DNA from 4 places in the Streptomyces sp. NPDC001108 genome. Region 4 is predicted to be linked to each of the others. Evidence: riboswitches for the same ligand, from Rfam matches in the RefSeq annotation. Region 4 holds a riboswitch; each other region holds the start of a gene.
The links. Region 4 has a riboswitch for cyclic di-AMP ahead of ACWC97_RS02210 (M23 family metallopeptidase). Riboswitches for the same ligand answer to the same signal wherever they lie in the genome.
Positions count from the first base shown of each region.

Region 1: it holds a riboswitch for cyclic di-AMP, as region 4 does, so the genes downstream of both, ACWC97_RS29320 (M23 family metallopeptidase) here and ACWC97_RS02210 (M23 family metallopeptidase) in region 4, are expected to answer to the same signal.
Region 2: it holds a riboswitch for cyclic di-AMP, as region 4 does, so the genes downstream of both, ACWC97_RS30175 (transglycosylase family protein) here and ACWC97_RS02210 (M23 family metallopeptidase) in region 4, are expected to answer to the same signal.
Region 3: it holds a riboswitch for cyclic di-AMP, as region 4 does, so the genes downstream of both, ACWC97_RS00815 (transglycosylase SLT domain-containing protein) here and ACWC97_RS02210 (M23 family metallopeptidase) in region 4, are expected to answer to the same signal.

Region 1 covers NZ_JBSFKL010000017.1:108,901-116,351, reverse strand. The annotation lists gene ACWC97_RS29325 (aldo/keto reductase) at 1-523, opposite strand, end outside; gene ACWC97_RS29320 (M23 family metallopeptidase) at 778-1,926, opposite strand; cyclic di-AMP (ydaO/yuaA leader) riboswitch at 1,938-2,090, opposite strand; gene ACWC97_RS29315 (PP2C family protein-serine/threonine phosphatase) at 2,420-3,601, opposite strand; tRNA gene ACWC97_RS29310 (tRNA-Met) at 3,780-3,853, opposite strand; gene ACWC97_RS29305 (SHOCT domain-containing protein) at 4,017-4,436, shown strand; gene ACWC97_RS29300 (GlcG/HbpS family heme-binding protein) at 4,664-5,203, shown strand; gene ACWC97_RS29295 (hypothetical protein) at 5,351-6,499, opposite strand; gene ACWC97_RS29290 (AbrB/MazE/SpoVT family DNA-binding domain-containing protein) at 6,925-7,113, opposite strand; gene ACWC97_RS29285 (GIY-YIG nuclease family protein) at 7,197-7,451, opposite strand, start outside.
Region 2 covers NZ_JBSFKL010000019.1:86,344-93,794, forward strand. The annotation lists gene ACWC97_RS30155 (Ppx/GppA phosphatase family protein) at 1-188, opposite strand, end outside; gene ACWC97_RS30160 (DUF501 domain-containing protein) at 260-805, opposite strand; gene ACWC97_RS30165 (FtsB family cell division protein) at 870-1,340, opposite strand; gene eno (phosphopyruvate hydratase) at 1,517-2,806, opposite strand; gene ACWC97_RS30175 (transglycosylase family protein) at 3,139-3,903, opposite strand; cyclic di-AMP (ydaO/yuaA leader) riboswitch at 3,907-4,080, opposite strand; gene ACWC97_RS30180 (transglycosylase family protein) at 4,393-5,361, opposite strand; gene ACWC97_RS30185 (cytochrome P450 family protein) at 5,464-6,825, opposite strand; gene ACWC97_RS30190 (nucleoside triphosphate pyrophosphohydrolase) at 6,822-7,451, opposite strand, start outside.
Region 3 covers NZ_JBSFKL010000001.1:191,094-198,544, reverse strand. The annotation lists gene glpK (glycerol kinase GlpK) at 1-449, opposite strand, end outside; gene ACWC97_RS00835 (MIP/aquaporin family protein) at 496-1,341, opposite strand; gene ACWC97_RS00830 (hypothetical protein) at 1,533-1,949, shown strand; gene ACWC97_RS00825 (DUF305 domain-containing protein) at 2,053-2,715, shown strand; gene ACWC97_RS00820 (ABC-F family ATP-binding cassette domain-containing protein) at 2,776-4,440, opposite strand; cyclic di-AMP (ydaO/yuaA leader) riboswitch at 4,970-5,159, shown strand; gene ACWC97_RS00815 (transglycosylase SLT domain-containing protein) at 5,161-5,643, shown strand; gene ACWC97_RS00810 (hypothetical protein) at 5,648-5,965, opposite strand; gene ACWC97_RS00805 (APC family permease) at 6,289-7,451, shown strand, end outside.
Region 4 covers NZ_JBSFKL010000001.1:500,211-507,661, reverse strand. The annotation lists gene ACWC97_RS02220 (tyrosine-protein phosphatase) at 1-262, opposite strand, end outside; gene ACWC97_RS02215 (alpha-galactosidase) at 488-2,584, shown strand; cyclic di-AMP (ydaO/yuaA leader) riboswitch at 2,880-3,036, shown strand; gene ACWC97_RS02210 (M23 family metallopeptidase) at 3,040-3,948, shown strand; gene ACWC97_RS02205 (SGNH/GDSL hydrolase family protein) at 4,113-4,958, shown strand; gene ACWC97_RS02200 (STM4011 family radical SAM protein) at 5,013-5,888, opposite strand; gene ACWC97_RS02195 (STM4012 family radical SAM protein) at 5,897-7,273, opposite strand; gene ACWC97_RS02190 (STM4013/SEN3800 family hydrolase) at 7,270-7,451, opposite strand, start outside.

The DNA.
Region 1 (7,451 bases), on a different contig from region 4:
CCAGGCCCTCGCGCTCGGAGAAGTCCAGCGAGGCCCGGAGCCGCTCGGGGCTGATGTTGGAGGCGGCGATCTCCCGGACCTTGCCCTCCTTCACCAGCTCGTCCAGGGCGGTGATGATCTCCTCGACCGGCACGGACTCGTCGTCGAAGTGCGTGTAGTAGAGGTCGATGCGGTCGGTGCCGAGCCGGCGCAGCGACGCCTCGGCGGCGGCCTTGATGTTGGCCGGGGCGAGCCCCTTGTAGTCGGGGTGGGTGGAGACCTTGGTGGCGATGACGAGGTCGTCGCGGTCGGAGCGGGAGGCGAGCCACTTCCCGATGACCGTCTCCGACTCCCCGCCCTTGTTGCCCGGAACCCAGGCGGAGTAGCCGTCCGCGGTGTCGACGAAGTTGCCCCCGGCCGCGGTGTACGCGTCCAGCACGGCGAAGGACTGTGCCTCGTCGGCCGTCCAGCCGAACACGTTGCCACCGAGTGCGAGCGGGAAGACCTGGAGACCGGAGGAGCCCAGCGGGCGAAGAGAAGTCATGAGTGGATCAACGAACCCCGGCGGGCCCGCTATTCCGTTCGCGCCGGACCGTTCCCGTTCCCGTCCCCCGAACGGACGCCCGCGGACGGGGTCGGCAGCGGACGGGGTCGCCCGCGGACGGGGTCGGGAGCGGGAAAAGGACCGGCAGCCCTGACGTCGGGGGGAGAGCGTCGGGGCTGCCGGGGTTCATGGGCCGGACGGACCGGCCCCGGCACCGGAGGAACCGGCCCGGGGAGCGGTGCCCGGAGGACGGATCAGGGGTTGAGGCCCTTGCTCTGGAACCAGGCCATCGGGTCGATGCCCGAACCGTCGGGGGTGTGGACCTCCAGGTGGAGGTGGGGGCCGGTCACGTTGCCGGTCGCACCGACCCGGCCAATGGTCTCGCCGGTGGTGACCTTCTGGCCCACGCTGACACCGATCGACGACTGGTGGCAGAACCAGATCTCCGTACCGTCGTCCAGCTCCAGCACGGTGCGGTACCCGTACGAACCGGCCAGACCGGCCGACTTGATCGTGCCGCTGTGGACGGCCTTGATCGGGGTGCCGGTCGGGGCGGCGAAGTCGAGGCCGGTGTGGTGGCCGGAGGACCACATCGACCCGGCCTGGCCGTAGGTCGAGGTGATCGTGTACGAGAAGGTCGGGAGGGAGTAGCTGGCGGCGAGCTTGGCCAGCCGCAGGGCCTCCGCCTTCTTCTTGGCCTCTTCCTCCGCCTTCTTCTTCTCGGCGGCGACCTTGGCCTCGGCCGCGTCCTGCTGCTTCTTCGCCTCGGCGGCTGCCTTCTCGGCGGCGGCCTTCTCCTCGGCCGCCTTCGCCTCGGCGGCGGCCGCGTCCTGCTGCTGCTCGGCCTGCTGGAGAATGCGGGCGCGCAGCGCCTCACCGGCGTCCGTGGCACCCTGCTCGGCCTCGGCGGTGGTGATGCCGGCGGTGGTGAGCGGGGCGGTGACGGCCTGGTCCGCTCCGTCGGTCTCGGACCCGTCGGAGAACAGGGCGCCCACACCGGGCAGGGACTTGGCGTCCGGGAGGTTGTTCGTGATCGCGTCCGGCACCGAGATGGAGACCGGGGGCTTGCCCTGCGCGGTGGCCATGCCGCCCGCGCCGACCGCCGCTATCACGCCGACGCCCAGGACCGTGGAGCTGCGGGCGAGCCCCGTGCGCTGCTTGGCGACACGGTGCCGGCCGCGCACCGGGCGGACCGTCTCCTCCGTGGGGTTCCACTCGCTCCAGCCGCGCTCGGCCTCGCCGTCGCCGGCGTCGGAACGGAAGTCGGTGGTGAACTCAGCGGTGCGGTCGGCGTCGAGGCCGGTGCCGTAGCCGTAGTCGGCAACGCCGTAGCCGGTGCCGTAATCGCCGTGATCGCCCTGGAACCGTGAAGGGGCTTCTGGGGCAGGCTTGTTGGACGCCACGGGGGCGCACTCCTTTCCTTCCTTCTCGCCTACCGGGTTAGCTGACGGGTTCGGAGCAGGAAGGTCTCCTACGGGCACCTCCGTCTCTCACGAGACACAGGTGTCCGATTCACCCCATGGTGGTGGTTCCCCGGTTCCCTTGCGGAATTCGGCGCTCGCGCACGGCGCCGCCATTGATGACGGCTGGGACGACCGCGCTGCGTTATCGAACGTTAATAGACACTGGGGCCGCATTCCAAGCTGTTCCCACTGATCGTTCACGTCTTTGGCCTGGACTTTACTGGACATAGCCAGACCAACAGGCCCACTTGACCGCCACTCAGCGGCCGACTCAATTCTGACGTTGTGTCAAATGTTATGCGGAGCGGCGTCCTTCGATTACGCACGGTGGCATCGCCTCGCGGCGGTTCGACCCAGTCGCCCCGCGCCCGTCAAGTCCCGCCCCGCGCCCGTCCAGTCCCGTTCCCCGCCCGCTCGCCCCGGCCCCGCCCGTTCAACTCTGCTCCCCGCCCGTTCGATCCTGCTCCACGCCCACGATCCGCACGGTCCGGCGCCGGTCCGGCTGCCCCCGCGCGGGACGTACCACCGCGAGCAGCGCCATGTCGTCGGTCGTCTCGCCGCCGGTGTGCAGGCGTACGTCGTCGGTCAGCGCCGAGAGCAGCTCCTCCGGCCCCGGAAAGATCCGCCCGCGCAGCCGGGCCGCCGGGTCGTAGAAGACCCCCTCGGCGTTCCGCGCCTCGGAGAGGCCGTCCGTGTAGAGGAGCAGCGTCGTCCCGTCCGGCAGCTCCCATTCGTCCGTCCGCTCCGACCACGCCCCCAGCCCCATGCCGAGCGGCAGCGCGGGCACCGAGGGCCGCAGCACCTCCAGCGCCCCGTCCGGGTGGAGCAGGATCGGCTCGGGGTGCCCCCGGTTGACGACCCGCACCCGGGACAGCCCGGCCGGGATCTCGGCCAGTACGGCGGTGATGAAGCCTTCGAGCACGTCGAGCCCGCCCCGCCGTGCCTCCTCCCGGGACAACGCCCGCTCCAGTCGGCCCGCCACGTCCGCCAGCGAGGGCTCCTGCTCGGCCGCCTCGCGGAACGCCCCGATGACCACCGCGACCGTCTCCACGGCCCCGAGCCCCTTGCCGCGTACGTCCCCGACCACCATCCGCACCCCGTGCGGGGTGTCCGCCACGGCGAACAGGTCGCCGCCGACGTACTCGTCCGCCTGCGCCGCCTCGTACCGCGCCGCGACCTGGAGGCCCGCGATCCGGGCGGCCGGCTGGGGCACCACCGCGCGCATGGCCGTCTCGGCGATGAACCGCGCGGAGGCCAGTTGTTCGTTGCTCCGCCGCACCACTCCGTTGATCACGACCGCGAGGACCGAGACGGTGGCCAGGGTGAGCAGCTCGATCAGCGGCACGACCTCCGGCAACGTACTGCTGTAGAGGCGCAACAGGATGACCGCCAGCATCGAGGCGACGGCGGTCCGGATGGTGCTGGTCAGCGAGAAGAACGGGGCGGCGATCAGCGGCGCGGCCACGAAGAACGGAATGGCGGTGAAGGTCTGCGGGGTGAGGCCGTCGAAGAGCAGTCCGCCGAGGATCATCAGCGCGGGCAGCGTACGGACGAAACTCCGGCCGCGGGTGTCACCCCCGGCGGGCCGACCGCGCCCCTTCTCCCACTTCCACACCTGTGGTCTCCTGCCCGGTACACACGCGGCCGCGGACGGCGCCGCGCCCCGTCCCCCAGCCTCACCGGAGCGGGAACGGGCGGCGACTCCGCGTCGACCGAAGGAGGTACCCGCTCAGGCCCGGGAGAAAATGAATCGGGCCCGGCACGCTGTATGCGTACCGGGCCCGATTCTTCAGTAGCGGGGACAGGATTTGAACCTGCGACCTCTGGGTTATGAGCCCAGCGAGCTACCGAGCTGCTCCACCCCGCGTCGGTAAACCCAACTCTACGCCATCCCCGACGCCCTTTTGACCACCCCGGTCCACCGACCCGGCCGTCGACGGACAACAGGCGAGCCCAGATATGCGGTGATATGACTTATTTACCCCTGTTCGTCACCGTGCGGAACGCGCGCGTCGACCGAGGAGAGATCCGTGGACGACTACCCCATGCTCAACCTCTTCTGGACCATGCTGGTGTTCTTCCTCTGGGTCATGTGGCTGTTCCTGCTGTTCAAGATCATTACGGACATCTTCCGCAGCCACGAACTCGGCGGCTGGGCCAAGGCCGGCTGGCTGATCATCGTTCTGATCCTGCCGTTCCTCGGCGTACTGCTGTACTTGATCTTCCGGGGTCCTGCCATGGCCGAGCACGACATCAAGGACGCGCAGGACCGCGAGCGCGCCTTCAGGTCGTACGTCCGCGACGCCGCCAACTCCCCCGACGCGGGCACGGGCGGAACCGGCACCCGGGGCAGCCACGCCGACGACCTGGCGAAGCTCTCCGAACTCAGGGACCGGGGCGCGCTCACGGACGAGGAGTACCAGCGCGCGAAGACGAAGCTCCTGGCCTGAGCGCTCACGCGCGCACCTCTACGGGCGTACGCGGGGGCGCATCAACCGATCGGGGCCCTGCGCGGGAGCGCATCAACCGATCGGTGGACCCGCCCGTCGTCCGTCGAGGGCCGGGAAGGAAGCCCGCAGGCCGACGGGTACGGGCGGGACACGGCTTGAGGATGGATGTCAGAGCGGGAACATGGAACCCCCCGAACCCCCTGGCCGAATCCGAGGAGTCGTTCACCATGAAGAAGCTGTCGCTGCGCGCCCGTGTCCTGACCGGTGTCGCCGCCGCCGTCGTCGCCGGTACGGTCGGGGCCGCCTCCGCCAGTGCCTCCGCCCCGGCCGCCGCCGTCAAGACCGACACCAAGAACCGCAACCTCCAGCAGAGCACGCACCTGACGCTGGAGGCGGCGACGAAGGCCGCGCAGGCGACGCTGGACGCGGCGAAAAAGGAGAACCAGCGGGTCTCGGTCGCCGTCGTCGACCGCAACGGGAACACGATCCTCACCCTGCGCGGCGACGGTGCGGGCCCGCAGGCGTACGAGTCGGCGGTGAAGAAGGCGTACACCGCCGTCTCCTGGAACGCCCCCACCTCCGAGCTCGCCAAGCGCCTGGCCAACGCCCCCACCCTGAAGGACATCCCGGGCACCCTCTTCCTCGCCGGCGGTGCCCCGGTCACCGCCAAGGGCGCCCCGATCGCCGCCATCGGCGTCGCCGGAGCCCCCTCCGGCGACCTCGACGAGAAGTTCGCCCAGGCCGGCGTCGCCACCCTCACCCGCTGACCCCACCCCGAGGCCCACGAGCCTCCCCAACTCCGGTGGCACCCGTTCCCCCCGTACGGGTGCCACCGGTTTTTCCGTCCGTCGGTCCTCCGAGTCGCTGGGCCCGCCGACCGAGACCTCACCAGCGCGGCCCGTCAGCTCCGGAGATCAGGGGTTTTCCGGAACCAACGGGGAGCTTTCGCGCCGGTGGTTCATGCCCGCGACTTCGAGCAGCTTGTGCCAGTACGGGAGTTCACGCACCTCGGCCTTCTTGTGGACGCCCTTCGGCCGGAGCTTCTCGTACGCGCGGACGAGAAGCTCGGCGGTTCGTCGTGTCAGCGCGGGCACCTCTGTGTCGAGGATCCCCTCCCACGCCGGTGCCGCAGGATCACGCTGGTCGCAGTGCAGTCGGTCGAACGGCAGTTGGCGGGCGACCGCCCAGACCATCAGGTCGGGGGCGTCCTCCAGCAGGTGCCAGTGATGGGTCGACCGGGTCCGGAGCATCTGTTCCAGGACACCGAGGATCGACCGTCGGTACGTGATGGCGATGCGGACGCCGGTCGCTTGGGTGTGGTTGTTGAACAGCGTGCGAAACGCATGGCCGGACGGATTCCGCCAGATCTCCTGCCGCCCCTGGTCGTCAAGCGTGCGGTGGGCGAGGTCGGGGTCGGCTTCGTGTGAGAACAGCGCGAGTGCCGTCGTCGCCTCACCGATGGAGTACCCCTCCCGACGCGGGCCGCGCTGCTCACCGCGCCGGAGCCTGAAATTGCACTGGTCGTCATCGAACTGCTTGACGAGCCTGAGCAGGACGGGGTGACGGACGAGGAGGTCCTGCGGTTTGGTCGGGTTGCAGTAGAGGTGAGCACGGTCGTACTCGCTCCGGACGAGTTCGCGGGTCGCCCCGGTGACGATACGGACGTCCAGCACCGCCCGGTCCAGATGTTCGACGGGCAGCTCTGCGGCAAGACGACAGACCAGGACCGTCTGCTGGTACCCGTCGATGCACTCCAGCCCGAGAAGATCGAGGGTGCCGCTGTTCTGGGTCCCGTCCGGAACCCAGAAGACGTTGTCGGCGCCGAGGACCACCCTGCCCGTGACTCCGAAGGCCTCCGGCCTTTCGCGCATGACCTTTTCCATTTCCCGGGCCTGGGCCGAATCCGCGAGGAACTCGCGCCTGGCACCCAGCCGCTCTGCCGAGTCGAGCGCCTCGGCGAGACCGACGAGTTGACCGGCCGGTACGCGGGCGTCCCACTGGCCAGTACCCAGTCGATGCAGGAGCGTCGTCTGGATGCGGTGTCCAGAACACCGGAGTGGCATGCTCGTCGGCTCCTGGTGAGCCGGGAAGGGATACGTCACGGCGTAGGGGTTCACACCCCCACAACGGGCGTCCCCTCCCTCAGGTGACGGGCCCGGCCCCGGGGGAGGGGTGCGCCCTCCGTGGAGTCGGCCGTCACCCCTCGACGAAGACTTCCGGCCCGGGCTCGGGAACAGGAAACGTCGAAGGCCCCCGCAGCGAACTGCGGGGGCCTTCGACGAATTGCCCGGTGAGAGCAATGGCGGAGGATACGAGATTCGAACTCGTGAGGGGTTGCCCCCAACACGCTTTCCAAATGTTCGTACGGGGGTCCGGCGGGGGTCGTACTTGCCCTGACCTGCGGCGGAGCGTTCGAGGCGGCCTCGTCCGGACGGGGTCGGACGAGGGCGAATGCAACCAGAACTGCAACCACGCGGCCACCGTTGGATCACAGCGAACCGTTCTCCAGCAGGTCACGGATCACGTCTTCCTTCCGACGGACCACGGTGCGACCATCTCCGTCGCTGTACACGACGACGGCTGCTCCTGGCGACAGTCCGGCCTCCGCGAGTACCCCCAAGGGGATCTCGACGATGCCGGCTTCGGAGACGGTGGTCTCGGCAGGTTCCCTGATCATCCCGTCAGTGTGGCACCGGAACTTTCGCGACCTACGCCCGCCGCTTCGACTGCTGACTGCGGTGCTGGTCTGTGTCAGCTGGGTCAGTCATCCATCGACGGTGGCTCGGCTTCGACAACCCCCGCCGGGTCCGCCTCAGGCACGGCGCTGATGCGCTCGCCGTGGCGGTAGTACCGCCACGCGCTCCTGTACGTATTGGGACTGTCGTCGTACATGATCACGTAACCCATGAGGGCGGCGACCTGCCACTTGTCCGGTATCTCCGCCGAGATCAGCTGGAAGACCTCGTCGGCGGTCATCGCGGCCGATGGCACGTGAACGCTTCGAGCCTTGAACTC
Region 2 (7,451 bases), on a different contig from region 4:
CGGCAGGCCGCGAACGTGCGCTCCAGCGCCTCGGGGGCCAGCCGGCCGGTGCGGTCGACGTCCTGGCCGAGGCGGACGATCTCCATCCGCCGGTCCAGCTCGACGAGTTCACCGGTGGACGGGTCCGCGTCGGCGACGAGCAGGCGGATGGAGTTGGTACCGCAGTCGATGGCGGCCACGCGGGTCATGGTGCTGCTCCTGGGGAGATCGGGCCCCTCCGGCGGACGGGGAGCGGGGTGGGGGCGCGGAGGAAGGGCCGTCAGCCCTCGTCCGGCGCGCCGTCCTGCGGGGCGCAGGGCGTGACGCACGGGCCCTTGCGCCACCATTCCGGCAGCATCGCGATCGCCTCGTCGCCCAGCGGGTTGACGCCCGGCCCAGCGGCCAGCGAGTGGCCGACCAGGACGTGCAGGCACTTCACCCGGTCCGGCATGCCGCCCGCGCTCGGGAAGCCCTCCAGCACCTCGATGGCGTCGCGCCGGGCGATGTAGTCCTCGTGGGCGGCCCGGTAGGCGGCGGCCAGCTCGGGGTCGGTGGCGAGGCGCTCGGTCATCTCCTTCATGACCCCGTTCGCCTCCAGCGTGCCGATGGCGGAGGCGGCGCGGGGGCACGTCAGGTAGTACGTCGTCGGGAACGGGGTGCCGTCCTCCAGCCGGGGCTGCGTCTCGACCACGTCCGGGTTGCCGCAGGGGCAGCGGTGCGCGATGGCGCGCAGGCCGCGCGGCGGGCGGCCCAGCTGCTGCTGGAACGCGGCGATGTCCGCCTCGGTGGGGGCGGTGGACTCGGTCTGGGGAGGAGGGGTTTCCATGCCTGCCTTGGTTCTGATCGGGTCTGCTCGAAATGCGGTACTACGGGGACGGGCGGCGGGAAGGTCAGCCGCGGTCGGCGCTGTCGACGCCGTCCCACAGGTTGGAGTGCCAGGGCCGGCCGGAGCCGTCCGCCCGGCCCTGGCGTTCCTTGACCGCGTCGGGGTCGACGACCGTGTAGCCGGTCTCCCCCGGAAGAAGGTAATGCAGATGCGTACGGGCCAGCCGCCTGATGTAGGCGTCGTCCTGGAGCCGCGCCTTCTCGTCGCGCAGCTCCTCGGTGCGTTCCTTGGCCTTCTGCGCGAGGCGCCGCTGGTCGGCGATCTCGTCCTGCTGCGAGACGTAACTGCGCATCGGATACGCGAGCACGACCACCAGGGAGCAGACGACGAGCGCCAGGAAGGCCGCCCGGCCGGTGAGCCGCGAGCGGCGGGCCTGACGGCGGTTCTGCGAACGGTAGACGCGGGCGGCGGTCTGCTCGCCGAGCAGTCGCAGCCGGGTCGCGGTGGAGAACCGGTCCCGGTCCTTCGCGGCCATCTCTCCGCCTCCCCATTACGCACGTCCGTCCCCGCACACGGTACGGGACCGAGTGCGGGGACGGACGGAGGCCGGGGCCGTTCGCGGCGCGCACTGCTCCGCGCGAGGCGTTTCCGCTGCTCCGCGGGGCGGCTGTGCCTGCAGGCGGTGCCTCCTGGTCCGCGGAGCGGCTGTGCCTACTGGTCCGCGGAGCGGAACCGGGGGAAGGCGGAGCGGCCGGCGTACACCGCCGCGTCGTCGAGGATCTCCTCGATGCGCAGCAGCTGGTTGTACTTGGCGACGCGGTCCGAGCGGGCCGGGGCGCCGGTCTTGATCTGGCCGCAGTTCACGGCGACGGCGAGGTCGGCGATGGTGACGTCCTCGGTCTCGCCGGAGCGGTGCGACATCATGCACTTGAAGCCGTTGCGCTGGGCCAGCTCGACGGCGTCCAGCGTCTCGGTCAGCGAACCGATCTGGTTGACCTTGACGAGCAGGGCGTTGGCGGAGCCCTCCTCGATGCCGCGGGCCAGGCGCTCCGGGTTGGTGACGAAGAGGTCGTCGCCGACGATCTGCACCTTGGCGCCGAGCCTGTCGGTGATGACCTTCCAGCCGGCCCAGTCGTCCTCGAACAGCGGGTCCTCGATGGAGACCAGCGGGTACGCGGAGACGAGCTCCTCGTAGTACTCGGTCATCTCGGCGGCCGAGCGGGACTTGCCCTCGAACTCGTACGTGCCGTCCTTGTAGAACTCGGACGCGGCGACGTCGAGCGCGAGCGCGATGTCCTTGCCCGGGACGTAACCGGCCTCCTTGATGGCCTCGACGATGAGGTCGAGGGCGGCGCGGTTGGACTCCAGGTTCGGCGCGAAGCCGCCCTCGTCGCCGAGGCCGGTGGACAGGCCCTTGGTCTTCAGGACCTTCTTCAGCGTGTGGTAGACCTCGGCGCCCCAGCGCAGGGCCTCGGAGAAGGACTCCGCGCCGATCGGGGCGATCATGAACTCCTGGATGTCCACGTTGGAGTCGGCGTGCGAGCCGCCGTTCAGGATGTTCATCATCGGAACGGGCAGCAGGTGCGCGTTCGGGCCGCCCAGGTAGCGGAAGAGCGGCAGGTCGGATGCCTCGGAGGCGGCGTGGGCGACGGCCAGCGAGACGCCGAGGATGGCGTTGGCGCCGAGCGAGCCCTTGTTCTCCGTGGCGTCCAGGTCGAACATCGCCTGGTCGATCAGGCGCTGCTCGGTGGCGTCGTAGCCGACGAGCTCCGGGCCGATCTGCTCGATCACGGCGAGGACGGCCTTCTCGACGCCCTTGCCCTGGTAGCGGTTGGGGTCGCCGTCACGGAGCTCGATGGCCTCGAACTGACCGGTGGAGGCGCCGGACGGAACGGCAGCACGGCCCGTGCTGCCGTCGTCGAGGCCGACCTCGACCTCGACCGTGGGGTTTCCGCGGGAGTCGAGGATTTCCCGGGCTACGACGACGTCGATGGACGGCACGTGGCATCTCCTTCTGGGATATGACGCTGTTGGTGCAGGGTCGCTTTGGCCTTGCGACAAGAGCCTAACCGGCCCGGCCCGCCCGCCCCCACGACCGCCCGACCCCTGGGACGAAAAACGACCCGAGAGACCTCATTGCCGGGCATACCGGCCAAAATTTACCGGTCGGTAACTACAACAGTTGAACGCATCCCCGCTCCCCCGAGCAGAGGGAGCGGCGAAGACGGCGGAGCGGGTGGGGGGACGGCGTCGCCCCGGTCCGGTGCGCACGGGGGGATGCGCGCCGGACCGGGGCGGTCTGGAGGAGAGAGCCCGCGCCGCGGGGTCCCGTGCTACTTCGTCAGGTGCAGCTGCTGACCCGGGTAGATCAGGTCGGCGTCCTCGACGATGTCCTTGTTCAGCTCGAACAGCCGCTGCCAGCCGCCCTTGACGCCGTGCTCGGCGGCGATCGCGCTCAGCGAGTCGCCCTCGACGACCTTGTACTCGCCGTCACCCTTCTTGACCTTCTCGCCGGTCGGGGTGGTGACGGTCTTCTTCGACTCGGCGCTCGGGGCCTGGCCACGGTCCGAACGGGAAGCGGCGGGGGCCTCGGTGCGCTCGGCCGGCTTCGGCTGCGCCTGCTTCTTCGGGGCGGTGCTCTGCTGCTCGGAGGCGCCGGAGCCGGCGGTCGAGTTGGCGGAGGAGTTCGAGGACGAACCGGTGTCGACGCCCGGGTCGACACCGTCGTTGGTCAGGTTGCCGGCGCCGGCGCAGGCCCAGGCACCCGGGCCCTGGAGGGCGAGGAGGCGCTCGGCGGTGGCGATCTGCTGGGCCTTGGTGGCCAGGTCGGCGCGCGGGGCGTACTGGGTACCGCCGGCGGCGGCCCAGCTCGACTGCGAGAACTGCAGGCCGCCGTAGTAGCCGTTGCCGGTGTTGATGGACCAGTTGCCACCGGACTCGCACTGGGCGACGGCGTCCCAGGTGGCGACGGAGGCGGCGGAGGCGTTGGTGGCGCCCATCAGCGGCACGGCGACGGCGGCACCCGCGACACCGGCGAGCGTGACGATGCGGACGGCCTTGGACGGGCGGCGGCGCTTGCCCTTGCTGGAAAGCAGCATGGAACTTCTCCTCACCGACGCCTACGAGGTGAGCTGTCGGGTTCGGGCCGAGTGAGTTGCCCGGTCGCACGTCCTAGCACGCGACTTCACCCCAAGCCTGATCCGATACGTCGTCCCGACGTCCGGACCCGGCGGCTTACCTGGGTCCCCCGCTCCTGCCTACGGCGCTGTACGCGTCTGTTTTCCCTTCGACCGACGGCAGGATTCGGCGTGACGGTCGACGGGGCCCGCGGTGCGAGCGATTCCGACCGTAAACATACGCAAGCCCTACATTCAAAGATGGACACATCAGACAATCAGCCCGTACTTGCATCTGAAGAATTGCCGTTTCCGCAGGTGGGAGCGGGGTGAGCGAGCCTCCGGATCGCGACACGCCGGAAGACGCAAAGAGACCCATGTCTCACTTACGCATAAGTGGACATAGGTCCCTAAACTGCCCCGGTTTCTGAGGCGTTTTTAGGCGGTTTCCGGACCGCCGACCGGCCGCCCCTACTCGGCCTTCACACCGAGATCGAGGCTCTGACCGGGGAGGATGAGGTCCGGGTCGGAGCCGATGACGTCCTTGTTCGCCTCGTAGAGCGCGGGCCAGCCGCCGGGGACCTTCTGTGCATCAGCAATCGCCCAGAGGTTGTCCCCCGACCGGACGGAGTACGTGCCGTCGGCGGCCTGCCCGGCCGTGTCGCGCGCGTCGCCGCCGCGCGAGGCGTGCCGGCCGGACTCGCGGTGGCCGCCGTCCGCGCCACGGCTCTCGTCGGCGGCCGGGGCGCCGCGGTGGCGGCCGTTCGTGCCGCTGGAGGACTCGGGCGAGGCGGAGCCGTCCTGCGCGGGCTTCGACGGCGCGCCGGTGGAACCGGACGGGGTGGCCGAGGGCGAGGTCTCCGCGGACGGCGTCTTCGACGACTTCCCGTTCGACTCGCCCTTGCGCTTGCCGGAATCGCCGGACGGGCTGTCCGCCGAGCCGTCGGAGCCGTCCACCGCGTCCGCGCCCTCCCAGGCGGTGTGGGGCGGCGTGACGATGTCCGACGCGTCGTCCTGCTCGCCCCCGGAGGGAGTGGCGCCGGGGTCGACGCCGGGCAGCGAGGCGTCCGTCGCCAGACCGGAGATGACGGCGCAGCTCGGCCACGCCTTCGGCCCCTGGTCCGCCAGGACCTTCTCGGCCACCGCGATCTGCTGCGCCCGGCTGGCGAGGTCGGCGCGGTCCGCGTAGGTCTCGCCGCCGTACGCCTTCCAGACCTCCGGCGAGATCTGGAGGCCGCCGTAGGAGCCGTTGCCGAAGTCGGCGCTCCACGCACCGCCGCTCTCGCACTCGGCCACCCGGTCCCAGGTCGTGGCGTCGGCCGCGGACGCGCCCGACGCGCCGAGCAGCGGAATGGCGATGGCCGATCCGGTCACGCCCGCTGCGACGACGATGGCCGGTGCCTGCCGGGGGCGACGGTGCCTGCCGTTCGCGGATCCCATGGAATTGCCTTCCGTGTGACTGACGTCTGACTAGGTCGAACGGTGAACCTAGCCGCACTCGAACGCGCGTCACAAGTCGATGCAGCGCGGATCACGCGAAAGTCACAGAGTTGACGTTGCGTCAGCTGCAGGTGCGGTGCGTTCCGGTGTGAACTGGACCGGGAGCGTGCGGAGTCCGCGCATGATGAGCCCGCCACGCCACCGCAAATCGGTAGGTTCCACCGCGAGTCGCAGGTCCGGGAGACGGTTCAGCAGGGTGGCGAGCGCGGTCCGTCCCTCCAGCCGGGCGAGCGGTGCGCCGAGGCAGTAGTGGATGCCGTGCCCGTATCCGAGGTGCTGATTGTCACGTCGGGCGAGATCGAGCGTGTCGGGGTCCGGGAAGCGGTCCGGGTCGCGGTCGGCGGCCGCGAGGACCACGAGCACCGGATCCCCGGCCTCGATGGACTCCCCGCCGAGCGTCAGCGGTTCGGTGGCGAACCGCCAGGTGGCCAGCTCCACCGGGCCGTCGTAGCGGAGCAGCTCCTCGATGCCGGTCTCCAGCAGCTCCTCCTCCCCCGCTTCGAGGGAGCGTTGCAGCCGTTCGCGTTCCCCGGGGTTGCGAAGCAGGGCATACACCCCGTTTCCGATCAGATTGACCGTGGTCTCGAAGCCGGCGAAGAGCAGGATGAAGGCCATGGCGGCGGCTTCGTTCTCGGTGAGGTGCTCGCCGTGGTCGCTGGCCCGGATCAGCCCCGAGATCAGGTCGTCGCCGGGCTCCTCGCGCTTGCGGTGGATGAGTTCGGCGAGGTAGCCGCGCATCTTCTTCACCGACCGGGCGACCCCGCCGCGCGGACCGCCGCCGTGGCGGATCATCATGCCCGCCCAGTCCCGGAAGTCGTCCTGGTCCTCGGGCGGTACGCCGAGCAGGTCGCAGATGGCGTAGATGGGGAGCGGGAAGGCCAGGTCGTGGATGAGGTCGGCCTCGCCGCTCCCGGCGAAGCGGTCGATGAGCCGGTCCGTCAGCTCCTGGACGCGCGGGGCGAACTCGGCGACCCGGCGCGGGGTGAACGCCTTGGAGACGAGGCGGCGCAGCCGGGTGTGGTCGGGCGGGTCGATGTTCAGCAGATGCGTCATCAGCTCCGCCTTGCGCTCGCCGGGGATGCCGGTCTTCCCCTTGGCGTGCGCGGGTTCGGCGTGGTGGGCCGGGTTCTTGGAGAGCCGGGAGTCGGCGAGGGCCTGCCGGGCGTCCTCGTACCGGGTCACCAGCCACGCCTCGACGCCGCTGGGCAGCTCGGTGCGGTGTACGGGGCTGTGCTCGCGCAGCCAGGCGTACGCCGGGTACGGGTCGGTGGCGAACTCCCAGGTGAAGAGTGCGGGCGCCCCGGCGGCCGCCGGGCACGTGGCGGGCGGGTCCGCGGGGAGCGTGGCGGACGGGTCGTCCGTGGAGGGCGTGGCGGGGTGGTCGTCGGCGGGGCTGTGGTTCACCCTTCGACGTTATCCGCTGCCTTTCGGTCCTCGCCGTGGCCCTCCGCCGCCCTGATGGCGTCCCGGTAGGCGCGACCCGCGGCGCGGAGGGCGGCCTCGGGGTCGGCACCGTCCCGTTCGGCCCGGACGGCGAGGGCGAGGAGCTCGTAGCCGATGCCCTCGCCGGCGGGAAGCGGCACGTCGAGACCGGCGGTGCGGACCCGGCTCGCCAGCTTGGCCGCGAGCGCCAGGCCGGGCTGGCCGACCGGGACGCCGTCGGTGACCGAGTCGCGCCGCTTCTCCTCCGCCTTGGTGCGCAGCCAGTGGGCGTGGACGTCCTCGGGGGTCTCGGCGGTCTCGTCGCCGAAGACGTGCGGGTGGCGGTGGATCAGTTTCTCGATGAGCCCGGCGGCCACGTCGTCGATGGAGAACGGCTCCGCGCCGTCCTCGGGGCGGCCCTCCTCGGCGATCCTGGCGTGGAAGACGACCTGGAGGAGGACGTCGCCCAGCTCCTCCCGGAGCTCGTCCCGGTCGCCGTCCTCGATCGCCTCGACCAGCTCGTACGCCTCCTCGATCGCGTACTTGGCGAGGCCCTCGTGGGTCTTCCGCGAGGTCCACGGGCACGCGACCCTGATCCGGTCCATGAT
Region 3 (7,451 bases), 310 kb from region 4:
ACGCCGTCGACGTGGTCAAGGATCCACTTGATCTTCCCGCCGGAGAAGTACGTCGCCGGGGGCAGCCCCGTCTTGTGCCGGATCACCTCCCCGTGCCCGGCGTCCTCCAACGACTTGGCGATCGAGTCGGTGCGGGTGTCCTGCCACACGATGGCGTTGCAGTACGGCCGCCCGGTGCGCGGATCCCACACCACGGTCGTCTCGCGCTGGTTGGTGATCCCGAGGGCGTGCAGGTCCGTGCCGCTCAGCCCGCCGGTGCGCAGCGCGGTCTGCATCACCGAGTTGGTGCGCTCCCAGATCTCCACCGGATCGTGCTCCACCCAGCCGGGGCGGGGCATGATCTGCTCGTGCTCCAGCTGGTGCCGGGCCACCTCGTTGCCGCCGTGATCGAAGATCATGAAGCGGCTGCTGGTGGTGCCCTGGTCCACCGCGCCGATGAAGTCCGCCATGGCATGCCGCCTCTCCTGGGTCCCGGTCCGCCGCGCGGACCGGCGCTCATTTCTCGGGCAGTACGGGGATGCTGCCCTCCGGCTCCTCCTCGGGCGAGGGCAGGAAGGTGCTGATGAGGACCTTGTAGACGAACGCCCCCATCGGGCCGCCGACCAGCGGGCCGATGATGGGCACCCAGAAGTAGAGCTCCCCGTACTGGTCGCGCCAGGCTCCGCCGTATCCGGTGAGGAAGCTCGCGAGCCGGGGGCCGAGGTCACGGGCGGGGTTGATGGCGTACCCGGCGTTGGTGCCGAACGCCATGCCGATGGCCACCACGATGAGCCCCACGACGAACGGGCCGAGGTTGGCGCCCGGCGGGGTGTTGAGGAGGTCGGTCACCGCGAAGATCAGCAGGACGAGGATCGCGGTGCCGATGACCTGGTCGCGAAAGGCCCCCCACTCATGGATCGGCAGCGCGTGGTTCCCGTTGGCGGGCAGTGTGGAGAACACCGCCTGTGTCTTGATCGTGTGCCCCGGGTCGACCTTGGCCAGCGCCTCCGAGTAGTTCCACCGAACCAGCAGCGCCGCCACGAACGCGCCCGCCAGTTGGGCGAGCGAGTAGGGCGCGACCTTCCTCCAGGGGAAGCCCTTGAACGCGGCCAGCGAGACCGTCACCGCCGGATTGAGGTGGGCGCCGCTGAGGCGGCCCGCCACATAGACACCGAGGGTGACCCCGAGCCCCCAGGCCCAGGCGATGCTGTCGTGGTTGCCCAGACCTCCCGGCGGATCGGTGAGCGCGCCGCCCGCCGCGACCTGGGCCACGACCCCGCAGCCGAAGAGGATGAGGATCAGGGTGCCGAGGAACTCCGCGGAGAGCTCCCCGGCGAGTCCCGAGTTCCTGAGTCGCCCCATGGGGAACTCGCTTCCTGTCGGTCCGCGGGGATAGGGGTCGTGGATACGGATTTGAGCGTAAAGGGAGGTATGTGATTCCGCATGCGGTTCACGGCTCTCCCGGACCGGGGGTGCCACCGGACGGGACACCCGGTGGGGGTATCGTCGGGCCCGTACCGCAGGACTCGTACGACCCAGGATTCGAGGCAGCCGTGGATCGCGGACGGACCCGCGCACCGGGAGCGTTCCGGTTGCTCGTGCTCTGCGCCGCCCTGTTCGGGCTGTTCCTCATGCACGGAGCACCGGCCGGCGCGGCGGCGGGCTGCCACGACGCCGGGGCGGCGATCGCCGCCGCGCCGGGTACGGCGACGGCCGGTGGCCACGCCGCCATGGCCGAGGGCCACGGATCCGAGCGGGTGGCCGTCGCGGCGCCCGCGGCGGACGGCGAGTCCTGCGTCTTCACCCAGTCCCGGGACCGGGTGCTGCCCCTGCTGATGGCGCTGGGGCTGCTGGTGCCGGTCACGGGCGTGGCCTCCGCTGCCCGCACCGCCGTACGGGGACCGGCGCGGCGAGGACCGCCGTTCGCCGGCCGGGGGCTGCTGCTCCAGGTGTGCGTCGCGCGGACGTGACAGGGATCCGCCGGTCCATGGCCTTCGGGCCGGACCGGCCGGACCTCCCTGCCCTTCCGCGCCACGGACGTGGCGCGCCCACACACCTGGAAAGAGAACCGCGATGTCTGCTTTCGCGCCCTTCGCCGCCCGCCGCCGTACGCTCGCGGCGGTCGGCACCGCCGCCGTGCTCGCCCTGGCCCTGACGGCCTGCGGCTCCTCCGACGACTCCTCGGACGGTTCGTCCATGCCGGGCATGGACCACGGCTCGCCCAGCGCCTCCGCCCCGGCCGCCGCCGGTACGTTCAACGACGCGGACGTGGAGTTCGCGCAGCAGATGATCCCGCACCACCAGCAGGCCATCGAGATGGCACGGCTGGCCGACCGCCGGGCCGCCGACGCCGAGATCAAGAAGCTGGCCTCCGCGATCGAGGACGCGCAGGACCCCGAGATCAACACGATGAAGGAATGGCTGACGTCCTGGGGCAAGCCGCTGCCCGACGCCTCGATGGGTGACATGCCCGGGATGGACCACGGCTCGGACGGCGCGGGCATGCCCGGAATGATGTCCGACAAGGAGATGGACGGCCTCGAGGCGGCCAGGGGCAAGGACTTCGACAGGAAGTTCGCCCAGCTCATGATCGGCCACCACGAGGGCGCCGTCACCATGGCCGAGAAGGAGCAGAAGGACGGCGGGAACGCCGACGCGAAGAAGCTCGCCGAGGCCGTCGTCACGGCCCAGACCGCCGAGATCGAGCAGATGAACAAGATCCTCGACCGGCTCTGACCCCGCAGGGGGCGCGGGTTCCCGTACGTCCTTCGTACGGGAACCCGCGCCCACTGCCGCTCAGGCGGAGTCCGCCGGCGCGGCGAGCAGCTCGGCCACCTCCTCGGGGGTGGTCTCCCGCAGCTCCTCGTCGACCAGCAGCCACCGGGTGATGGAGACCGCTTCGAGGAACGGCAGATCGTGGCTGGCGATGAGCAGCGCTCCCTCGTAGGACTCCAGGGCGCTGGTCAGCTGCCGCACACTGGCGATGTCGAGATTGTTGGTCGGCTCGTCCATCATCAGGAGCTGCGGGGCCGGCGCGGCGAGCATCGTGGCCGCGAGCGCGGCGCGGAACCGCTCACCGCCCGAGAGGGTGCCCGCCGGCTGCTCGGCCCGCTTCCCCTGGAAGAGGAAGCGGGCGAGCTGGGAGCGGATCTGGTTGTCGGTGACCCCGGGAGCCAGCCGGGCCGTGTTCGCCGCGACGCTCAGCTCCGGGTCCAGCACATCGAGCCGCTGCGGGAGGAACCGCGTCGGGACGAAGGTCCTGGCCTCGCCGGACAACGGGGCCAGCTCACCGGTGAGCGTGCGCAGCAGTGTCGTCTTCCCCGCGCCGTTGCGGCCGACGAGCGCGATCCGCTCCGGGCCGTTGACCTGGAGCGTGCCCTCGCGCAACCGGCCGAACCGCGGGCGCAGTTCGTCCAGGGTCAGCACGGTCCGTCCGGCGGGCACCGCCGTGTGCGGCAGCCTCACCCGGATCTCGGCGTCGTCGCGGATCGCGTCCGCGGCCTCCTCGCGCCGCTCGCGCGCCTCGTTGAGCCGGTCCTCGTGGAGGCCGCGGAGCTTGCCCGCCGACTCCTGGGCGGACCGCTTGCGGCGGCCCGCCAGGATCTTCGGCAGGCCACCATCCAACTCGGCCTTCTTTCCTGTGCGTTGACGTCGCGCCAGCTTCGTCCGGGTCTCCTCCAGTTCGCGCTTCTGGCGGCGCACGTCCGCCTCGGCGGCGCGCAGTGTCCGCCCGGCCGCCTCCTGCTCGGTGGCCACGGCCTCCTGGTACGCGGACCAGCCGCCGCCGTACCAGTTCACCGAACCGGCGCGCAGCTCGGCGATGCGGTCCACGCGCTCCAGCAGTTCACGGTCGTGGCTGACCACGATCAGCACGCCCGAGTGCCAGGAGTCGACGGCTTCGTACAGCCGCCGGCGGGCGAACAGGTCCAGGTTGTTGGTGGGTTCGTCCAGGAGGAGGACGTCGGGGCGTTCCAGCAGCAGCGCCGCGAGGCGCAGCAGCACGGTCTCCCCGCCGGACAACTCGCCCACGGTGCGGTCGAGTCCGATGTCGCCGAGGCCGAGCGAGCCCAGGGTCGCCAGGGCCCGTTCCTCCACGTCCCAGTCGTCGCCGATCGTCTCGAAGTGCTTCTCGTCGACGTCCCCGGACTCGATGGCGCGCAGCGCCTCGCGCCGTTCGGCGATGCCGAGCGCGTGGTCCACCCGCAGGGTGGTGTCGAGGGTGATGTTCTGCGGCAGGTGGGCGAGGCTGCCGCCGATGGTCACCGTGCCCGCGGACGGGCGCAGTTCGCCGGTGAGCAGCCGCATCAGGGTGGACTTGCCCGCGCCGTTGTTGCCGACGAGCCCGATCCGGCCGCGGCCGACGCTCAGCGAGAGCCCGTCGAAGACCGTGGTGCCGTCCGGCCACCGGAAGGTCAGTGCCGAGCAGGTGAGGGAGGCGCTGGGGGCGGTGGGTGTCGCCATGGATTTCCTCGCAGTCGTGATCGCAATGAAGGGGGGATTCGTATGCGAGCACCACGCGGCGACCGAGCAGCGGAGAAGGATGCGGCTGTCCTGGAAACGAGGGACGGCTCATGCATCGAGGTCGCATCCACGCGGCGGCCACGGGCAGTGCGGAAACACTGCGACGACGTGACAGTCATACGGCGAGAGCCGTACGGCGTGGTGTTCGCGGACCTCAGATGCGCAACGTCCACCTCTATCGGAGACAACAGGACACGGAAACCATAGCGGCAGAGGGGAGTGGTTGGCAATGCTCGCCGGTCCGGCGGGGCGGAGCCCGGAACGCCGCTTCCCTCTCCCCGTGGTGCGAGTCACATTCCGCCCCCGACCGCCGTGCCGCATGCCGCGGATCCCTTTGCCCGCAAGGGTCGTCACCGGGTCGGTGTGAGGTGGATTACCGGAAATGAAATGACTTGATCTTGTTGGGCGATTACATGCGGAAAAAGGGTCTTGTCCCCTTCGGATTCTCTCGTCTACGGTCTCCGTCAATCCGGACGGAACGCCGAATCCTGCCGCTGTCCGGAGCATTCCGACCACTCGTGTACGGCAGGAGCGGGGAACCCAGGTACATCGCCGGTCCGGACATCCGGACGGCTCGGGGTGAAGCCGCGTCGACGCGCGGCCGGGCAGCTCCAGCCCGAACCCGACAGCTCACCTCGCAGGCGACGGAGAGGAACCACCATGTCCTTCACCGGTACGCGCCACCGTCGCGCCGCCACCTCGCTGACCAGGGGATTCATAGCCGTGGGTACGGGAGCGGCCGCCCTGCTCCTGCCGCTGCTCGGTGCCCAGGCCGCTTCGGCGGCGCCGGCCGCCGCGCCCGCCGCGCGGACCGCGGCGTACTCCGACGACCTGGACGGCTGGATCAAGGAGTCGCTGGCCGTCATGGCCGAGCACGGCATCCCCGGCAGCTACGAGGGGATCCACCGCAACGTCCTGCGCGAGTCCTCCGGCAACCCGCTCGCCGTCAACAACTGGGACTCCAACGCCGCCAAGGGGACCCCTTCCAAGGGCCTGCTCCAGATCATCGATCCGACGTTCCTCGCCTACCACGTGCCCGGCACGTCTACGGACAGCTTCGACCCCGTCGCCAACATCACCGCCGCGTGCAACTACGCCGCCGACCGGTACGGCTCCATCGACAACGTCAACGGGGCCTACTGAACCGTCACTCCGGGGCGGACCCGGCCGCCCGTTCCGGAGCCGCGCGGGGCGGAACGGGCACCGTGGCCGCCGCCCCGTTCCGTACCGCCTGCACGGCCGCGTCGTGCAGGCGGCGGCTGTCCTCCTCCGAACAGCACGCCACGGGGCTGCCCACCATGGTGAACCAGTCGATCGCCCCCGAATACTGCACCGTGATCTGGGCCGTGTCCTCGGCCCAGGTCGTGTGCACCGTCAGTTCCCCGGACAGGAGACCGACCTCCTCCGTCAGCACGCCGCCGTGCCCGGAGTACACACCACACGTAGTCCATGACGCCCAAGTCATGCATCCAGGCTGGCACCGGGGCGCCGAATGCGCGACCCATGGGCCCCGTGCCCGCGCCCGATGCCGACCGGGGGAAAAATTCCCGGGGTCCGGCCTTCGGTTCCCGCACCCCCCGATCCTTCGGCGTCCTCTGCTCAGTTAGCGCCAAATCGTCGAAACTGATCACAGGAACAACGAATTCCGAAGGTGAACACCTCTTGACCTGCGGAACACGTCGGGATTGCATAACGCGCTGGGAGCGACGAAACCACTCATCACGTCCTCGTCTGGAGGCGATACCGCTCCCGCGCTCAAACACCGCACTTTTTGATCGGAACCGCACGATGACCGACACGCTCAGCGCACCTCAGGCGCTCGCCCCGGCGACCGGCCCCACTCCCCAGAAGCTCAAGCGCTCCATCGGCGTCGTGGGCGGCACACTGCTCACGCTGTCCTGCGTGACCCCCGCCTCGACCCTCTTCGTGGTCGTGCCGGACCTCTTCTCCAGCCTCGGTACGTACACCGCCCTGACCATCGCCATCGGCTCGCTGCTCTGCATCGCGGTCGCCTTCTGCTATTCGGAACTGGGCACCCTCATCCCCAGCGCCGGCGGCGAGTACGCCATGGTGTCGACCATGGCCGGACGGCTCGCCGGATGGCTCGTCTTCGTGCTGTCGCTGCTCGTCGTGATGATCGTGCCCCCGGTGATCTCCATGGGGACGGCCGACTACCTGGCGCCCATCGTGCACATCCCGGCCCCCCTCGCGGGCGCCGGGGTCATGCTGCTGGCCACCCTCGCCGGCCTGCTGGACCTGCGCGCCAACGCATGGATCACCGGAATCTTCCTGGTCCTCGAAGTGATCGCGGCGGGTGTCGTCGCCGTGCTCGGCTTCGCCCACACCGAGCGCGGCGCGTCCTCGCTGGTGCACGGCACGGTCGCCTCGGCCGGCGGTTCCCACTCCACGGTCACCGCGATGATGGTCGTCTCCGGACTCGCCATCGCGCTCTTCATCACGCAGGGCTTCTCCACCGCGGTCTACCTCTCCGAGGAGCTGGAGAACCCGCGCCGCAACGTGGCCCGCACCGTGCTCGCCACCCTCGCCATCTCCACCGCCGTCATCCTGATCCCGGTCATCGCCATCACCATGGGCGCCCCGGACCTGGCGGCCCTGACCTCCGGCGACCTCGGCACCATGGTCACCGCCTGGTCCAACTCGGCGGTCGGCACCTTCGTCAGCCTCTGCGTCGCCCTCGCGATCATCAACGCGGGCATCGTCATGGTCATCCAGAACTCCCGGGTGCTCTTCGCCTCGGCCCGTGACAAGGCGTGGCCGGCACCGGTCAACAACGCCCTGTCCCGGCTCGGCCGGTTCGGCTCGCCGTGGGTCGCGACCCTCCTCGTCGGCGTCCCCGGCGCGGCGCTCTGCTTCGTCAACCTCGACACCCTGTACGGCGTCACCGGCGTCTCCGTCACCGCCATGTACCTGTTGGTCGCCGTCGCGGCCCT
Region 4 (7,451 bases):
TCCGCACGCCCGGCAGCTCCACGTCCGCGCCGTCGAGGCGGCGGTCGGCGGAGTTGCGGAAGTCGAAGACCGTGTGCAGCCCCAGGCCGCCCAGGAAGGCGGCGTCCTCGGCGGTGGCGTGCGCCAGGTGACCGCTGCGGAAGAGCCGCCCGTACCGCACCCGCCGGCCGTCCACGGTGGGCAGGCCGCCCACGTCGCGGAAGTTCCGGACACCCGCCAGTTCGGGCTCCGTCGACGGTGTCTGCGGCAGCTGCTGCGTCACGGTTACTCCAGGAATGTCCGGCGCCGTCGTGGTCGTCGGCGGCACGACTGCCGCGACCCTACGGCATCGATTCCTCAGGCAACCATCTCGGGCCCTGGCTGTCGATACCCGGGCGAACCCGGGTCCGCCCGGCGGCCCGCCCAGCCGACGCGTCCCCCGAGGCACCGTTGCCCGCACCCTCCCGCCAGCCGATGATGTGCGGAACTGTCGGAAAATGGGGGCGCGATGATCGAGACGGGCCGTACCGGCCGCACCTGGCTGCTCACCGGCGAGAACAGCGGTTACGCACTGGCACTGACCGAACGGGACGAGCTGCTCCATCTGCACTGGGGACCGAGGATCGGCCTCGCCGCCGCCGAGGCCCTGGCGGCCGCACCCGACCTCCCCCACCGGAGCTTCGAATCCCCCCTCGACGGCCACGAGGAGTACCCGGTCGAGGGCGGCCCCCGGTTCGTCCGCCCCGCCCTCTCGGTCCGCACCCCGCTCGTCCGCGGCACCGAGTGGACCTTCCGGGGTGCCGAGACCGACGGCGACGAACTGCGGATCGGCTTCACCGACGCCGTGCACCGGCTCGGCCTCACCCTGCACTACCGGATGCGGGGCGACTCCGACGTCGTGGAGCGCTGGGCCACCGTCGCCCACACCGGCCCGGACGGCCCGCCGCTGGAACTGCTGCGCGCCGACGCGGCCGCCTGGTCGCTGCCCGCCCGGGACGGCTGGCGGATCAGCCGGCTGCACGGCCGCTGGTCGGCCGAGACCCGGATCGAACGCGCGGAGCTGCTCCACGGCGAGAGCGTCATCTCCAGCAGACGCGGCCACACCGGCCACCAGTACCTGCCGTGGGCCGCGCTGGACGCCGACGGCGCGGCGACCGAGGAGAGCGGCGAGGTCTACGGCTGTGCGCTCGGCTGGTCCGGCTCCTGGCGGATCTGCGTGCAGCGGCTGCCCGACGGCCTCGTACAGATCACCGGCGGCGCGGGGCACGACGAGTCCGGACTGCTCCGGCTCGCCCCGGGGGAGTCCTACACCACGCCCGTCTTCGCCGGGCTCTGGAGCGATCAGGGTTTCGGCGGGGCCAGCCGGGCCTGGCACGCCTGGCAGCTCGCCCACGTGATCCCGGACGCCGGAACCCTTCGGCCGGTGCTCTACAACTCCTGGGAGGCGACCGGCTTCGACATCTCGCTGGACCAGCAGCGGACCCTGGCCCGGCGCGCCGCGGACATGGGGGTCGAGCTGTTCGTGGTGGACGACGCCTGGTTCGGGCGGCGGACCAGCGACCGGGCCGGGCTCGGCGACTGGACCCCGAACCCGGACCGGTTCCCCGGCGGGCTGAAGCCGCTCGCCGACGAGGTGCACGCACTCGGCATGCGGTTCGGTATCTGGGTCGAACCGGAGATGGTCAACCCCGACAGCGACCTCTACCGGGCGCACCCCGACTGGGTCCAGCACGTCCCCGGCCGGACCCGCACCGAGTACCGCAACCAGCTGGTGCTCAATCTGGCCCGGCCCGATGTCCGGGAGCACCTCTGGGAGCAGCTCGACGCACTGCTCTCCGGCACCCCCGTCGACTACGTGAAATGGGACTTCAACCGCTGTTTCACCGACCCCGGCTGGCCCGGCGAGGAGTACCCGCAGCGGATCTGGACCGCTCATGTGGACGCTCTGTACGCGCTGATCGACCGGCTCAGGGCCGCGCACCCCCACGTCGCCTTCGAGTCCTGCTCGGGCGGCGGCGGCCGGATCGACCTGGGCATCCTCTCCCGCACCGACCAGGTGTGGACCTCCGACAACACCGATCCGCTCGACCGGCTCGCCATCCAGGAGGGGTTCAGCCACCTCCACCCGGCCCGGGTGATGGCCGCCTGGGTCACCGACAGCCCGAACCGGCAGCTCAACGGCAGGGTCAGTTCGCTGCGTTTCCGGTTCGTGAGCGCCATGGCCGGAGTGCTCGGCATCGGTGGGAACCTCGCCGAATGGAGCGAGGAGGAGCTGGCCGAGGCGCGTGGCTGGGTGGATCTCTACAAGGAGATCCGCCCCGTGGTGCAGCAGGGCGCGCTGTACCGGCTGCGCGAACCGCGCGGCGGACTCAGCGCCGTCCAGTACGTACACGGCGAGGAGACCGTGGTGCTGATGTGGCTGGAGGCCCAGCGGTACGGGGAGCGCCCGCCGGCCCTGCGGCTGCGCGGGCTCGACCCCGCGGCCACGTACACCTGCCGGGACACCGGGGCGGTCCACCACGGATCGGTCCTGCTCCACCGGGGGCTGCACACCGGCCTCCGGGGCGATCTCGACGCGCAGGTGCTGCGCCTGCGACGGGACTGACCGCCCCGCCGTGTCCGTAATGCGCACTTTTTACGAACATCTCCCGCTTATAAGGGGGATGGTCGGCGCCCCGTGAGCGGGATCATATTCGTGACGGTGTGTGGCGGCGGGCGGGACGGGAATTCCGTTCGCCGCGCGGAACAACAAGATCCGTAATCCACGGAGGGTGACCGGAATTCCCTACCGAATTCCCGAAAAGGAATACCGGCGGGGAACCCGGTGCTTGTTTTCGCCGTCCCGACTCGCTTACGGTCACCGCATTCCGGACGGCCCGCCCAATCCTGCCGCCGACCGGAATTCACATCCACTTATCGCGTGGCAGGAGCGGGGGAACCAGGTAGGCCGCCGGCCGGAGAGATCCGGACGGCTCGGGGTGAAGTCGCACACCGTGCGGCCGGGCATCTCCAGCCCGAACCCGACAGCTCACCTCGCAGGCGCCGGAGAGGAAAGACGCCATGCCCATCACGGGTAAGCACCGCCGTCCCAAGATCGGCCCCATCGCTCGCGGTTTCGCCGCGGTCAGCACCGGTGGCGCCGTCATCGCACTGCCGCTGCTCGGTGCCACCGGCGCCCACGCCGCCGACCAGGCCGCCGCGCCGGAGCAGGCCCCCGTCGCGCACACCGCGCCGAAGGCCGCCCCGCAGTCCGCGCCCACCACGTACTCCGTCGTCCCCGGCGACTACCTGTCGAAGATCGCGGCCGAGCACCACGTCGCGGGCGGCTGGCAGAAGCTGTACCAGGACAACCGCGAGGTCGTCGGCAAGAACCCCAGCCTGATCCTCCCCGGGATGAAGCTGACCCTCGCCGCCGCCGTCGGTACGACCGCTCCCACCGGTGCGGCCACGCCGTCGAAGGCCGCCCCGGCCGCCGAGCAGCCCGCCCCGGCGGCCCCGGCCGCCAAGGAGGCCCCGGCCCCCGCCCCGGCCACCAAGGAGGCCCCGGCCACCGAGAACACCGGCTCCGGCTACGTCCACCCGGTCCCCGGCAGCCACACCACCAATTACCGGGCCTCCGGCTCCAACTGGTCCAGCGGCAGCCACACCGGCATCGACTTCCCCGTCTCCACCGGCACCGGCGTCAAGGCCATCACCTCCGGCACCGTCGTCACCGCCGGCTGGGGCGGTGCCTACGGCAACCAGGTCGTCGTCAAGCACGTCGACGGCCACTACTCGCAGTACGGCCACCTGTCCTCCCTCTCCGTCTCGGCGGGCCAGTCCGTGAGCGCCGGCCAGCAGGTCGGCCTCTCGGGCGCCACCGGCAACGTCACCGGCCCGCACCTCCACTTCGAGGTCCGCACCGGTCCCGAGTACGGTTCGGACATCGACCCGATCGCCTACCTGGCCTCGCACGGCATCTACGTCTGAGCGTGACCCGGAGCAGGACGAAGGAAGGGGCGGTGCGCGGTGGCGCACCGCCCCTTCCGCCTATTCCCCCTTTGCCAAAAACTGACCGGGTGGCCTATGTCACCACCCGTCAACCCCTTATTACGGTCGCGTAGGTCACATTCGACGGTGCAGGATAAGCGCTTGTGGCAGACGATTCGAGAAAAATGCAGCGTGGCGTCAACAACCGACAGGGCGTCATCGGGTCGTACGCGGCGATCGGCGACAGCTTCACCGAGGGAGTCGGTGACCCCGGCCCGGACGGAACATTCGTCGGCTGGGCGGACCGGTTCGCGGTACTTCTCGCGGACCAACTCCCGGACCCCGATACGGCACACGACGCCGAAGGACCCGCACACCCGGAATTCCGATACGCCAATCTCGCCGTACGCGGACGTCTCCTCGACCAGATCGTCGAGGAGCAGGTGCCGCGTGCCAAGGAGCTCGCCCCCGACCTGGTGAGCTTCTGCGCGGGAGGCAACGACATCATCCGGCCGGGCACCGACCCCGACGACGTGGCCGAACGCTTCGAGCGCGCCGTCGCCGAACTCACCGGCGCGGTCGGCACGGTCATGGTCACCACCGGCTTCGACACCCGGGGCATCCCGGTCCTGCGCCATCTCCGTGGCAAGGTCGCGACGTACACCGCCCATGTGCGGGCCATCGCCGACCGCTACGACTGCCCGGTGCTGGACCTGTGGTCGCTGCGGTCCGTCCAGGACCGGCGCGCCTGGGACGACGACCGGCTCCACCTGTCGCCGGAGGGGCACACCAGGGTCGCGCTGCGCGCCGCCCAGGTCCTCGGCATCGAGGTACCGGCCGACCCCGACCAGGAATGGCCCCCGCAGGCCCAGCGCGGCACCCTGGAGGTCCGGCGCGACGACATCCACTGGGCGCGCGAGCACCTGGTGCCGTGGATCGGGCGGCGGCTGCGCGGCGAGTCGTCGGGCGACCACGTCGAGGCCAAGCGCCCCGACCTGCTGCCGCTGTAGCCCCGCGGACTTGCTCCCGACGCACCGCCGCCGCCCGGCGGACGTGGCCGAAGCTCAGCCACGCCCGCCGGGCAGCCGCGGAGAGGCGGGTATCCGCTCCAGCACACCGCCCGCGAAGACGTCGTACAGCGGCAGCGTCTCCAGGTGCACATAGCCGATGTGGCAGTCGCAGACCGCCAGCGGGCAGGCGCGCGGCCGCAGCGCCCGCCGGTAGCTCCCGTCGTAGAGATTGCCGAGCGGCGCCGGGACGAAATGGCAGCGCCGCACGGTGCCCTCCCCGTCCACCGAGATCACCGACTCACCGGTCCGGCACGGCAGCCCGGCCGAGCGGTGCGGATCACGGCTGTACGGGAAGAGCGGATCGATCGCCGTCCAGCGGTCCGCCTCCGCGTCGGTGTAGCGGTGGCCCTCCGCCGCGTTCACCCAGAGATAGACCTCCTCGGGCAGCGCGGCCCGCAGCCGCCGCGCCTCCTCCAGGTGGGCGTCCAGCCCGACGATCCCGACGCTGTGCCGGATCCCGAGCGCGTCGAGCTCCCCGCACTTGGCGAGGAACCGCTCGTACGGCGTCTGCCCCGGGTGGTACGTGCACCACAGGGCGATCTTCTCCCGCCCCGCCGCTCCGGCCTCGGCCAGCCAGCCCGTACGGCTGCTCAGATTGGTCTGGATCGCCACCCGGGCCACGTGCGGCAGCCCCGCCAGCTCCACCAGTGCCCGGCGGTACCAGGAGCGGACCAGGCCCTCGCCCCACGGCGTGAACAGCACCGAGATCCGGTCGCCGGTCTGCTCCGCCACCCACGCCGTGAACCGCTCCAGCGCCGCCCGGTCGGCCCGCAACTGCTCCCGGCTGTCGCGCCGCTTGGCGAACGGGCAGTACGGGCAGTCGTAGTCGCACGAGGCCAGCGGGCCCCGGTACAGGATCGTCAGCTCCATCGACGCGCTCACTTCAGCTCGTACGCGGCCATCGCGGCGCGCACGGCGGGTGAGAAGAGCTCCGGGCCCAGGGCGTCGGAGTGGGCCAGGCCCTCGGGGGACAGACGCAGCAGCCCCGACGCCCCGGCCGAGGCGTCCAGCCAGCCGCGCGCCTCGAACACGGCGAGCTCCTCGGGGAAGTCCGCGCCGGGCGAGGTGCCGAACCGCTCCTCGTACTCGGCCAGGGCCAGCCCCTCGGCCTGGAGCACCGACTGCAGGAGATGGCGGCGGCGCGCCTCGTCCCCGTCCACGTACCGCCCGACCTCGGCGCGGGAGAAGTCCTCGGTGGCGGTGTAGCCGTCGATGATCGCCCGCACCTCCCGCATCTCCACCGCGTAGTCGAAGGAGTAGTGCAGGGCCGTGGTGTACGAGCGGGCGCCGCAGCCCAGGCCGATCATGCCGTCGGTCTGGCAGGCGTAGTCGTCCGGACCCTCCGCACGCGGGGCGTCGGCGCGGCGGAACATCCGCATCGAGACCTGCTCGTAGCCGTGCGCCAGGAGGTGGTCGCGGCCCGCCCGGTAGAGCCGCAGCCGCTGCTGGTCCCAGGCCGCGTCCGCCGCCCCCTCGTCGGTGCCGAGCCGTCCCAGACCGGTCAGCGGGCGCACGTACAGCGGGTAGAGGTACAGCTCCTCCGGCCGCCAGGCCAGCGCCGCGTCCAGGGAGGCGCGCCAGCTCTCCTCGGTCTGGCCGTCGATGCCGTAGATCAGGTCGATGTTGAGGACCGGGATGGCGGTCTCGCGTATCCGGCCCAGTGCCGACTCCACCTCGGCCCGACGCTGCGGGCGCACCGCGGCCCGCGCCTCCGACTCGACGAAGCTCTGCACCCCGATGCTGATCCGGGTGGTACCGCGGTCGGCGAGGACGGCCAGCCGGTCGGCCGTCGCGGTCGACGGCGAGGTCTCGACCGACAGCGGCACGGACCGCAGATCGGCGCCCATCCGCTTCTCCGCGATGTCGCAGAGCCGCTCCAGCTCGGCCGCCGTCAGGAACGTGGGCGTACCACCGCCGAAAGCGGCGGCGGCGAACCGCACGGGCTCCTCGTCGCCCAGCGCGTCCCGGACCGCGAGGGCCTGCCGCTCCAGCGCGTCGAGATAGCGCGTCGTCAGCTCGTCGGGCGCGCCGATCCGGGTGAAGAGGTTGCAGAAGCCGCAGCGGACCTCGCAGAACGGTATGTGGAGATAGAGCGAGAGCGCGTCCTTGCGCTCACCGGCCCACAGCTCGCGCAGCCCGGGCCGCCCGGCCAGCGGCCGGTAGGCGGTCTTGTGCGGGTAGGCGTAGACATAGCTCTGGTACGGCCGGACGGCGGACGCGGCAGCCGTGGTCGATGCCGATGTGGTGCGGCTCATCGTGCGGAGGCCCCCGGTTCCAGGAAGAAGTGCGCGTACGGAACGGTCCACACGGACGGGTGGCCGAGGCGGTGACCGGTGTAGCCGTCGTCCCCGTAGGCCGTGCCGTGGTCCGAGCAGACGATGGCGAAGCAGCGGCGGCGGCTGCTCGCGGCCGCGAAGAGCCGGCCGATGTGGG